2 regions of the Lutispora sp. QWL-02 genome follow, and region 2 is predicted to be linked to the other one. Evidence: riboswitches for the same ligand, from Rfam matches in the RefSeq annotation. Region 2 holds a riboswitch; the other holds the start of a gene.
What was found. A riboswitch is a leader RNA that binds a small molecule or an ion and turns the genes downstream of it on or off. The one in region 2 is predicted to bind cobalamin.
Positions count from the first base shown of each region.

Region 1: another riboswitch for cobalamin. It lies ahead of cobT (nicotinate-nucleotide--dimethylbenzimidazole phosphoribosyltransferase); the one in region 2 lies ahead of cobO (cob(I)yrinic acid a,c-diamide adenosyltransferase).

Region 1 is NZ_CM177762.1:3,018,064-3,024,340, reverse strand. It holds gene AC4HCY_RS14380 (hypothetical protein) at 1-133, shown strand, start outside; partial or broken gene AC4HCY_RS14375 (manganese catalase family protein) at 241-630, shown strand; gene AC4HCY_RS14370 (hypothetical protein) at 688-1,020, opposite strand; gene AC4HCY_RS14365 (patatin-like phospholipase family protein) at 1,182-2,111, shown strand; cobalamin riboswitch at 2,186-2,377, shown strand; gene cobT (nicotinate-nucleotide--dimethylbenzimidazole phosphoribosyltransferase) at 2,460-3,527, shown strand; gene cobU (bifunctional adenosylcobinamide kinase/adenosylcobinamide-phosphate guanylyltransferase) at 3,536-4,096, shown strand; gene cobS (adenosylcobinamide-GDP ribazoletransferase) at 4,119-4,856, shown strand; gene cobC (alpha-ribazole phosphatase) at 4,850-5,446, shown strand; partial or broken gene AC4HCY_RS14340 (cobyric acid synthase) at 5,457-6,194, shown strand.
Region 2 is NZ_CM177762.1:3,323,419-3,329,695, reverse strand. It holds gene grdB (glycine reductase complex selenoprotein B) at 1-835, shown strand, start outside; gene grdC (glycine/sarcosine/betaine reductase complex component C subunit beta) at 894-2,432, shown strand; gene grdD (glycine/sarcosine/betaine reductase complex component C subunit alpha) at 2,444-3,622, shown strand; cobalamin riboswitch at 3,769-3,948, shown strand; gene cobO (cob(I)yrinic acid a,c-diamide adenosyltransferase) at 4,080-4,595, shown strand; cobalamin riboswitch at 4,609-4,799, shown strand; gene bchH (magnesium chelatase subunit H) at 5,047-6,277, shown strand, end outside.

The DNA of each region.
Region 1 (6,277 bases), 310 kb from region 2:
ATTCGGCAATACAAAAGTTTTAATTTGTGATGATTCTTTTAAATCTCCTAAAGAGATAGAACAAATTGAGCAGAGAATTGCCAATATTGTATGGAGATATTTATCAAAAACAGAAAAAGATGATGAAGATTAGTTTAGATAGGAGGCTATATTAGGTGCCTACATAAAAGAAAAAGACCATTTATTTTGGTCTTTTTTTCACTATATGCCCTATCTTATTATTATAAGGGATAACATAATGGCACAGAAGAATTGGCCCACTGGGAGATAATTGCGACTTTGATATATAAAATTATAGAAAGAGCAACTCCAAAGCAGCTGGAGGAAGCAAGCCTGGGAGCTCATTATGTTCAGCACGGCAGGGACCTTTATCCCCATGATGCATCCGGCGTACCATGGACGGCAGCATACATTCAGGCTATTGAAGACCCTATAGCAAATCTGCATGAAGACATGGCAGCAGAAGAAAAAGCCAGAACCACATATGAGCATCTGATCCAATCCACCAATGATAGGGGTGTGATTGAGACCTTAAGCTTTTTAAGAGAGAGAGAAGTCGTTCATTTCCAGAGGTTTGGTGAGACTTTGCGTCTGGTTCAGGAACATTTGGATAGAAAGATGTACTATTAATAAATCCGGCTGAGAAGCCGGATTTATTAATAGTCTGTTACATGAATGCCTATCTTGTTAGCATTTGCATTGATTACTTGATTCCAGAAGTTCATCTAATATTGTTTCGCAATCTACTATGATAGAGCAGATGCAATCCATATCTACAAATTTGAATTTATCATGATAACGGAATACTGCTAAATCACCTATTACCGCTACCAGGCATGCATCTTCCAAAATGCAGTCTTCACAAGTATTTTTTAGTATGGCAGTTACCCTATTCTCATCATCTTTTGCCAATAAGCAGAGAAGCTCTCTTATGCTATCAGGAAAATTCTTTACTCTGAACTCTTTGCATTCTCTTCTGTCGTAATCCTTACATTCTTTTTTGCAGCAGTCTTTACCCATATGCGCTTCACCTCCCAATTGTAGGTGCCCTTCACCTGCTGATTCAGGTGTTGTTCACCTCTAATACCATAATATTTTTTCAGACCTAAAGTGTTACAAGTCTTTTTATAAATTTTGGACTTATTAATAATTATCTATTTTAAATATAGGGGGTTTAAGAAATGAAATTGGGCTTAGTTTTTTCCGGAGGTGGAATCAGAGGGCTTTCTCACATAGGAGCCTTAACTTGTTTGACGGAATATGGATTAAAACCGAAGATGGTTTCAGGCTGCAGTGCAGGAAGCATCATTGCCGGGTTATATGCAGCAGGAATAGCTCCAAAAGATATGGAAATGTTAGCATTGAAGAATATTTCGCAGATCATTGATATAGATTATAAGGGGATATTTAAAGCCATAGGGAATTTTATTGCAAATAAAAATGCAGAAGGAACGTTAAGCGGCTTTATTAAAGGCGATAGGATTGAAAAAACAATAGATAAAATTTTGAATGGTAAAAAGATGCATGAAGCAGATATATTTCTTGCTATACCAGCTGTGGATATCAATAGAGGCAGGACTGTAATGTTTGTCAGCCGGAAGGTGCCCCAAGAGAATGAGAAGGCATTATATATCGATGGGATCAAAATATCGGAGGCCATAAGAGCAAGCATATCAATACCTGTGATATTCTGCCCAAAAAAAATCGGGGATTATTCTCTTGAATTGGTGGATGGAGGATTAGAGGATAATCTGCCCTTTGAAATAATCATGAGCATGGGCGCTGATAAAATATTATGCTATGATCTGGGATATAACGGGCAATTAAAGAAGGGCATAGACAATATTTTTGAGATAGCATCCCAATCTCTAAGTATTTTTAGTTATACAATCACATCATTGAAAAAAGAGAAGTATGGGATTGATGATTTGAGCAGCTTCAGAAAAAGGAATTTGAGGCATGTCAGAAATAAAAAGGAAATACTGATTCTAAATCCCGGTATATATGATGTTTCAATATTGGAGACAAAAAGAGCTCCTGAGATGATAGAAAGGGGATATGAGTTTACAAAAAAATATGCTAATGATATATTGGAATTCATATACGGGTGATACGGGCAGGCTGGCATGAACGCCAAAGCGAATTAATAGATTGACTCAGTTTTTTAAAAACATTATAATTAGAGCAATAGAATATCATTTTTGGTGCCTTAGGCATATATTGAATGCATGAGGTTAAAAGGGAAAGCAGTTAAAACCTGCTGCAGCCCCCGCTACTGTATATGGGATGAAATCCGACTATGCCATTGGGGAACCGAGAAGGCAGGAGAGTAAGATGAACCATGAGCCAGGAAACCTGCCAATTATCGTTTCAACCTTCGGAGGGAGGGGATGATCATCTTTTCATATTCCCACACTGCAGGTGTGGTTTTTTATTTTGATTTAAGGAGAAAGGTTTGAATGAAGGATTTGAATGAAATACTGGAAGGCATAGAAGGAAGCTATGAGCATGCCAAAATTAAAGCAAAAGAAAGATTGGACAATCTGGCGAAACCTTTAGGAAGCTTAGGGCAATTAGAAGAAATCGCAATAAGGCTTTCAGGCATAACAGGCAAGATCAGCAATCCTATGACCAATAAGCAGCTTATAATAATGTCGGCAGATAATGGTGTAGTAGAAGAAGGAGTGAGCAGCTGCCCTCAGAATATAACGGCAATTCAAACGATCAATTTCATAAGAGGGGTTACAGGTGTGGGGGTATTGGCGAAGCATGCAGGAGCCAAGCTCAAGGTTGTTGATATAGGAATCAATGCAGATATTGATTATCCCGGCTTATATAAAAGGAAAATCAGGAAAAGCACATGGAATATGGCCAAAGGCCCTGCCATGACGAGAGAAGAGGGCTTAAAGGCTATAGAGACAGGCATAAATATGGTTGAAGAAGCCTTCCGGGAAGGGGCGCAGGTTTTAGGCACCGGTGAGATGGGGATAGGCAACACGAGCACCTCAAGCGCTATTATAATGGCTTTTACAGGATGCGATGCGGATGAGGTTGTAGGCAAAGGTTCCGGTCTCACGGGAGAAGGTTTTGAAAACAAAAAGAAAATTATAACCCAGGCATTAAAAATCAATAATCCGGACAAAAATGACCCCATAGATGTGCTGTCAAAGGTCGGAGGATTTGATATAGGCGGTATGGCAGGCTGTTTTATTGGGGCTGCATATTATAGATTGCCTGTTTTGATTGATGGCTTGATATCTGCGGCAGCCGCGTTATTGGCATATGAGCTGAATCCTATGACCGCGGATTATATGTTCACTTCTCATTGTTCAGCAGAGCCCGGATATAAGACAATAATAGACATATTAGGATTAAAGCCTATGCTTAATCTGGATATGCGGCTGGGTGAGGGAAGCGGCTGCGCCATAGCTTTCAATATTTTGGAGGCGGCTGATGAAGTGATCACAAACATGGCAACTTTTGAAGAGGCCTCAATAAAAAATGATTATTTAATCGATATAAGGTAGGGATATTTATGGGCAAATGTATTTTGGTTACAGGCGGAGCAAGAAGCGGGAAGAGCAGTTTTTCAGAGAATATGGCAAAAAGCTATGGAGAAAAGGTGATATACATAGCCACTGCCGTAGCCTTTGACAGTGAAATGGAAGACAGGATAAAAAAGCATAAGGAATCCAGATCTAAGGAATGGCGTACCATAGAAGCCTTTAAAGATATTGATGGGATAATACATAAACATGGGGAAGAATATGATTGTTTCTTGCTGGATTGCATCACGGTCATGGTAACCAATCAGATGCTGGAATATTTTAATTATGATATGGAATATGTAAAGATAGAAGATTATAACAGGGCCGAAGAGAGTATAAAAGTTCAGATCGGCAATATGCTGGAGGCCATATCAAAGTCGCCTGCAGATACAATACTTGTCTCAAATGAGGTGGGCTGGGGAATTGTACCGGAAAATCCTGTAGCCAGAGCATTTAGGGATATTTCAGGAAGAATAAATCAGATTATTGGTCAAAAGGCTGATGAGGTATATCTGACAGTATCGGGCATACCCATTAGGATAAAGTGATGCCATGAGAAGTTTAGTTTTAATGATTCAATTTTTTACACGGATACCGATAAAGATTAACATTAATGCAAAGGATGAGGATTTTTCAAATGGTATAGTTTATATGCCTTTTGTAGGGCTTATTGTAGGCTTATTCAATTATGGAATTTATACTTTGGCGAACTCCTTCAGCAATGAAGTATTGGGGATTATATTCTGGTTGATTTCAAATATTTTCATAACCGGAGCTATTCATATAGACGGTCTTGCCGATTCCTGCGACGGTTTGTTTTCTGCGAGGAGCAAGGAAAGAATATTGGAAATAATGAAAGACAGCAGAGTCGGCACCAATGGAGTGATCGGAATAATACTGGATTTTCTATTGAGGTTCGGCATGCTCTACACGCTTTCCCATGGTGCGAAAGCATCCGCTGTTATACTGGCGCCTGTTGCAGCAAAAACCTTTGTTCTTCTATTGTTTGGCATATCAAAATACGCAAGGCCTGATGGTGGCATGGGAGGGCTTTTTTATTCTCATATGTCTTTAAAGCGGCTTATTGCAGGCATACTTTCGGGGACTTTAATAATTTTATTTATTGGTTCATGGAAAATGCTTGCTGTATTAATACCGAGCCTTATCCTTGTTTTGGCCTTCAAAAAAATTGTAGATGATAAGATAGGCGGAATGACCGGAGATACATTGGGTGCAGCAAGCGAGGTGTCTGAAATAAGCTTTATGGCTTCTTTATATTTATTGGAAAGGTTAATATATTCATGGTAACTTTATATTTGATAAGGCATGGTCAAACAGAGCTAAATAAGGCAGGGGTATTCTTAGGCAGCCGGGATGAGGCTTTGAACAGCCTGGGGATGGAGCAGTCAAAAGCCTTAAGAGAGATTATGAAGACCAAGGAGCTGGATTGCATTATCACAAGCCCTTTAAAAAGATGCTATGATACTGCAGCCGTTATTGCTTCCGGAAGAAGCTTGAGCATCAATATTGCAGAGAGATTCAAAGAGATGGATTTTGGCTTATGGGAAGGGATGCATCATAGAGATATAAGCCTGCAATATCCCGAAGAATGGTCTATAGGCGTGAACAGCTGGAAGGATATGCATCCTGCAAAAGGAGAAAGCTTTAGAGATTTTTATGCAAGAGTTTCTGAAGCTGCCCAAGAGCTTTTAGAAATGCAAAAAGGGAAAAAAGTTGCCTTGATAAGTCATGACGGCCCCATGAAGGTCATAGCATCCTTTTTGCTCAATTTAGGTATGGATGGATTTTGGAATTTTCATTTTGAACACGGTAAGTACAGCCAGCTCGAAATAGAAGAAGGCCATTGTACGATAAGAAAAATTAATTCTGTTGAATAGGGAGGATACGATGGAAAATAAATCTATTATGATACAGGGCACCGGCTCATCAGTGGGCAAGAGCATCATATGTGCCGCATTATGCAGGATATTTACACAGGATGGCTATAATGTAAATCCTTTTAAATCTCAAAACATGTCTTCAAACTTTTATATCACCAAGGACGGTCTGGAAATGGCCGTTGCTCAGGCTATGCAAGCGGAAGCATGCAAAAAAGAGCCTTCTGTGGATATGAACCCAATCTTACTTAAGCCTCTAACAGATAGGGGGTCTCAGGTCGTAATATCGGGCAAAGCATTTAGAAGAATGAACGCAGAAGAATATTTCTCTTTTAAGCCCCAATTAAAGGGTAGGGTTGCAGATATTTATGAAGATTTGTCCAAACGCAGCGATATCGTAGTTATTGAGGGAGCCGGAAGTCCGGCGGAAATCAACTTGAAGCGGGAGGATTTTGTAAATATGGGCATGGCTAAGATCGCCAAGGCTCCAGTTGTGCTGGTGGGAGATATAGACAGGGGCGGAGTTTTCGCGTCACTGGCAGGTACGATGCTGCTCCTTGATGAAGATGAGAAGAGAAGGGTCAAAGGAGTTATAATAAATAAATTCAGAGGAAGCTATGAACTGCTGAAGCCAGGTCTGAGAATGCTTGAAGATATAATAAACGTACCGGTTCTCGGTGTTGTTCCCTATTTTGTACATAGCTTTCCTGAAGAAGACAGTTTATGTGACAATTTAAGAGATAAGGGCGATGACAGTACGGATAAAAAAGATCAATTTGATATACTGGCTGATATTGTGAGGGAGAACTTAGATATGGCAAAGGTATATAA
Region 2 (6,277 bases):
AAAGGGTGAGACATTGGGAGCACCGACAGAAGAGGGCTATATCCCAAGAGGAGTTCGCAAGAACATATTCAAAGATGAAAGAGGCTCCAAGAGAGCTGTTAATATGCTTGTTGCCAAATTAAAGGGCGAGGCTTTTTCTACAGAGTATGCAATGCCTGATTTTGATAGGGTAGCACCAAATCAGCCGGTATTGGATATGAAAAATGCAAGGATCGCTTTGGTTACCTCCGGCGGTATAGTTCCTAAGGGAAATCCGGACAGGATAGAAGCTTCTTCGGCTTCCAAGTATGGCAAGTATGATATAGAAGGCGTTATGGATCTTACAGAAGAAACATACGAAACAGCTCACGGCGGATATGACCCTGTATATGCAAACCAAGATGCAGACAGAGTTCTTCCTGTCGATGTGTTAAGAGACCTTGAAAAAGAAGGAGTAATAGGCAAACTTCATAGATATTTCTATACTACGGTAGGGAATGGAACCTCCGTTGCTAATGCTAAGAAATTTGCTTCTACCTTTGCTCAAGAATTGGTGAAAGACGGAGTTCAGGCAGTTATACTTACTTCTACCTGAGGCACCTGCACTCGTTGCGGCGCAACGATGGTAAAAGAAATTGAAAGAGCAGGGATACCCGTGGTTCACATCTGCACGGTTGTTCCGATTTCATTGACAGTTGGAGCAAACAGGATAGTTCCGGCCATAGCAATTCCGCATCCGCTCGGAAATCCTGCTCTCAGCAAAGCTGATGAGAAAGCCATAAGAAGAGAAATCGTTCTTAAGGCGTTAAAAGCACTGGAAACAGAAGTTCACGGTCAGACAGTATTTGATAAATAATTTAAAGGGTGGTGTGATACCACCCTTTTTTAAGAAATATATTCGGAGGTGTAATTAAATGACAACGCCTGTAGTAAAAGGGGCAGCATATGTGCTAGTTCATACGCCTGACATGGTTATGCACTATGGAACTACTTGTTCTTCCGAGCATGATGCCAACCCGAATTCTGAATTTTTAAAGAAAGTTCCAAGTCACCTGAGAAGCTATGAGGAAGCGGTTAAATATGCTCCAAACCAAGCTTATATAGGAAATATTTTACCTGATGACTTGAATAATATTCCCAGACCCTGGTATAAAAACCTTGTGGAAGATGGAAAAGAAGAAGGCAAAATGGGTGAAATGGTTCCCCAAGACGAATTGTATATAGTGATGAAACTATGCGACGCTTTTGATCTGATCATGCTTGAAAAAGAATTTTCCGATTCTGCAAAAGCAAAGCTTTCTAAAAAGCCTTATTTCACAGAAGCTGAAATCGCAAAGATCAAAGAAGGCTTTGATGCCGCAGACATAGAGAAGAAGCTTTCAGAAGGTGCAGAGCCCCTTCATTTCAACGGCAAGGTCGTAGGCTGTGTTAAAGCCGCCCATGCTACAGATAAGAACCTTACTGCACATATCATGGCTGAAAACATAGTGGTTAAGGCCTCAGCAGTTATAGCTTTAAAAAATCTCGTTTATAGAAATAATATCCCTGCAGACTCCATTGAATATGTTATCGAATGCTCCGAAGAAGCATGCGGCGATATGAATCAGAGAGGCGGAGGAAACTTTGCGAAGGCTATAGCTGAGGTTGCCGGATTGGTATCAGCTACAGGCTCGGATACAAGAGGCTTCTGTGCAGCACCCACCCATTCATTGATAAATGCTGCTGCATTGGTAAAGTCCGGAGTATATAAGAGTGTGGCAATCGTTGCCGGAGGAGCTACTGCAAAGCTTGGTATGAATGGAAGAGACCATGTAAACAAAGATTTGCCAATACTGGAAGATTGCCTTGGAACCTTTGCCATATTGGTTACTGAGGATGATGGTGTAAGCCCTGTTCTAAGAACTGATATTGTAGGAAGACATACTGTAGGTACAGGATCATCACCTCAGGCAGTTATGGAATCCCTTATCACCAAGCCGCTGGATAAAAACGGACTCAAGATAACCGACATCAACAAATATTCTGTAGAAATGCAGACTCCTGAAATCACTGAGCCTGCCGGCGCCGGAGACGTACCATTGGCGAACTACAAGATGATCGCTGCTTTGGGAGCAAAGCGCGGCGACATAGACAGAGCTTATATGCCTACCTTTATAAAAGAACATGGAATGCCGGGCTTTGCACCGACACAAGGTCATATACCCTCGGGAGTTCCTTTTGTGGGTGCCGGAAGGAAGATGATCATGGAAGGCAAAATAGACAGGGCTATGATAGTTGGAAAGGGAAGCCTTTTCCTAGGAAGAATGACCAACTTGTTTGACGGCGTATCTATAGTTATGGAAAAGAACCCTGGAAAAGTTGAAGAAATAGGAGCAGTGTCTAAAGAAGAGATCAAGGGAATGGTAGCAGAAACAATGAAAGAATTTGCAGCATTCTTACTTAACGGAAAGTAGGGGTGAATGATATGGATAATATAAAAACCATGATAGGGGAGGTATTTAACGAGGTTGCCGATGCTATAATGACTGGAAATTTCGGCAGCAAGGTTAAAGTCGGACTCACTACCATGGGCAGCGAGCACGGCACCGAGGAGTTGGTAAGGGGTGCGGAGCTGGCAGCCAAAAAGTATAATGATTTCGAAATTGTACTCATTGGGCCCAAGGTTGATACTTCCCTTAGAGTAGTTGAAGTCGCATCAGAAGATGAGATGCATAAGAAAATGGATGAGATGCTGGATAAGGGCGAACTGGACTCTGCTGTCACGATGCACTACAGCTTCCCTATAGGAGTTTCTACCGTTGGGAGAGTCATAACTCCCGGCTTCGGCAAGGAGCTGATCCTGGCAACCACTACAGGCACCTCATCCACTCATAGAGTTGAAGGCATGGTGAAAAATGCTCTCTACGGAATAATAACGGCAAAGGCTCTGGGCATTGCAAATCCTACTGTCGGTATACTCAATGTTGACGGAGCAAGACAGGTAGAAAGAGCACTAAAGGAGCTTAAAGAAAAAGGCTATGACATCAACTTTTCTGAATCCGTAAGATCCGACGGCGGCTGCATCATGAGAGGAAACGATCTTTTGGCGGCAGCATCTGATGTAATGGTACTGGATACATTGACAGGGAATATAATGATGAAAATATTTTCAGCCTTCACCACGGGAGGCAGCTATGAATCCTTAGGCTACGGATATGGTCCTGGCGTAGGTGATGGCTACGATAAAATAATCTGCATACTATCCAGGGCTTCAGGTGCTCCTGTAGTAAGTGAAGCACTCAGATACGCAGCTTCATGCGCCCAAGGCAAGCTGACTGAGGTGGCAAAGAAAGAGTTCGATAAAGCCAGGAAGGCAGGCCTTGATGAAATACTCAAAGGAATAACGGCAGAAGCTAAAAAGGCTGCACCTGCAGAAATTAAGATGCCTGATAAAAAGGTGGTTACAAAATCCATTGCAGGAGTAGATATACTTGAACTGGAAAACGCTGTAGCCGAATTGGCGAAAGAAGGCATTTACTCAGAGAGCGGTATGGGATGCACAGGTCCTATAATACTCACTGCCGATGAAGATTATGAAAAGGCAGTAGAGGTTTTGTTTGCAAACAAATTGATCACTCAAAAACCGCTGGACTGCAACTGTTAGACGAGATTTCGTTCAGCTTTAAAAAAGGCTGTGTCTTTAGTTCAACACTGAAGCACAGCCTTTTAGTTTTACTTTTGATAATGTTTAACTGCTATCAGATTTCCGTATTGCAGTTTTGTTTTACATGTGCTAGTATTGAAATGAAAACTTAATAATAAGCATTAGGTTCTTAATTTAGATTAATAGGGAAAACGGTGCAAAACCGTTGCAGCCCCCGCTACTGTAATCGTGTACGAAATCAACCTATACCACTGGAGCTATCTGGGAAGGTGTTGAGAGTAGAATGATGCGAAAGCCAGGAGACCTGCCTGATTCTTTAGACCGAGTGACCTTCGGAGGGAAGGGGAGAGTCCTGTCTTGTATTTGCATAGTATATTGTTAATATTTGAGTCCCCATATCCATCCGAGGATATGGGGACTTTGTCGTTCATTAGGGCGAAATAAAGGAGGAGGTAACATGGATAAGGGGCAAATCCAAATATATACAGGTAATGGTAAGGGTAAGACTACTGCCGCATTAGGATTATCCCTAAGAGCTGTGTGTGCAGGTAAAAAAGTATATTTTGGACAGTTTATTAAAGGCATGGAATATAGCGAATTAAAAGCTGCAAATTATTTGCCGAATTTTGAAATACATCAATTCGGGCGTAATTGTTTTATATTCAACGATCCTGTAAAAGAGGATATATTGGCAGCTGAGAAAGGTCTTAAAACTGTAGCTGACGTATTAAAGAACAAGAGCTATGACATAGTGGTTTTAGATGAACTGAATGTGGCAATATATTATAAGCTTTTTTCAGTAGAAGAGGTAATAAATATACTGGAAGAAAAGGCAGAGAATATTGAAGTAATTATAACCGGAAGATATGCTCCCCAAGAACTCATTGATATGGCTGATTTGGTAACTGAAATGAAGGAAATAAAGCATTACTACAGAACGGGAATACAAGCAAGGAAAGGCATTGAGTCTTGATATAATAAGAAAATTTAATATCAGTATTGCAAGTGTCCGGTATAAAAGCCGGCTTAAAAGGGAAACAGGTTAAAATCCTGTACGGTCCCGCCGCTGTGATGGAGGATATGCTGCCTTAGCTTGTAGGCCACTGGATATTTCCGGGAAGGCTGGAAGCATAAATGAATCCTGAGTCAGAAGACCTGCTTGCCATGCAATAATGCGGATCCTGCGAGGTACGGGAGAGGTCATTAGAAGTGCAGATGCTGCATTTATAAGCCTTTTTGTATCATGATAGAGCAGAAGGGCTTTTTTATTGCCTATGGGAAAAATAAAATTTCCTGTCATTCTGAAGGAGCAAAGCGACTGAAGAATCTTAAATAATAAGATACTTCAAACAAAGCCCTCAGGATGACAATGGAGCTGGACTTTCATAACAATGAAGTCCCGTTCAATAAAAGGCGGTGATAAGATGTACAAAATAACTGTTATAGCCGTATCCAATGCTGCGATTGAAGATCTGGCAAGCTTTTATGGCAGCTTCAAGAAAGAATACGGAAACATATTGGATTTGAAGGTATATTTCGCTTACCTGCCTATGAAGGACGAAAGATTGGAGCAGATGGGAAAGGATATAGAAAGCTCTGACTTTGTCATCATAGATTTGATGGGGGCAACGGCTTTAGTGATAGAAAAGACCCTTGCTTCTTTGACGCGTTGTAAAGGCTGCATCCTGCCTATAGGCAATGGGGGCAAAGAATATTTGCGGCTGGGAAGCCTGAATTGGGATGATTTTTCTAAAGGAGGCATGGGACAAAAGGAGCCCTCGAAGAAAAAAGAAGTATCTATGGAAGCGGTTCAAAAGATGATGGATGTGGCAGAGAAAGCAGGAAGAATAGTACCCATAGGTAAGCTCAGAGATATTAAAAATTTCATTCAAATAGGCAAGTACTGGAGGAATGCAGGTCTAGAAGAAGTAAAAAACATGGTGCTCCTTATACTTAGGGATTACGGAAATGTTAAGAGCCTTCCAAAACCAGATGCAGCAAGGGAATGGGAGGATTTTGGAATTTTTGATCCGGCAGGGGAAAGATACTTTGATGATTTTAAGGATTATAGAAAAAGATATTCAATTGCAGAGGGCAAACCCCTTACAGCGGTGTTGTTTTACGGCCACAATTATCCCAACAGGATCAAGGAATGCGTCGTAGATATATTGAATAAGCTGGAGGGCTTTTCCAATGTTATGCCTATAGCTTTTAATAAAACCAATATAACCGACATGAAGAGGCTGGAAGGAATACTAAAGGAAGCAGCAGGAAGAAAGCCTGATATTATAATAAACCTTATGTCCTTCAGATTGGGCGCCGGGCCTATGGGAGGGGATGCGGAAGCTGCGGTTGAGCTTTTAAGAGATATAGGTGCTCCTATATTTCATCCCTTTCTCATGACCAAGAAAAAGGAAGAGGAATGGCTCAGCTCCCCCAGTGGATTGAACCCTTCAGAATTTCTGATATCTGTCATGCTGCCGGAATTAGACGGATGTATCGAAACCTATCCGGTGGGAGCGTTGGAGAACTGCGGCCGCAGCGAGGAATTGAATCTAGAGCTTAACAGGCTGAGGATCATGGATGAAAGATTGAGCAAGCTCGCATCACGGCTTCAGAATTGGATTAAGCTTAGAAGAAAAGATAATAGGCATA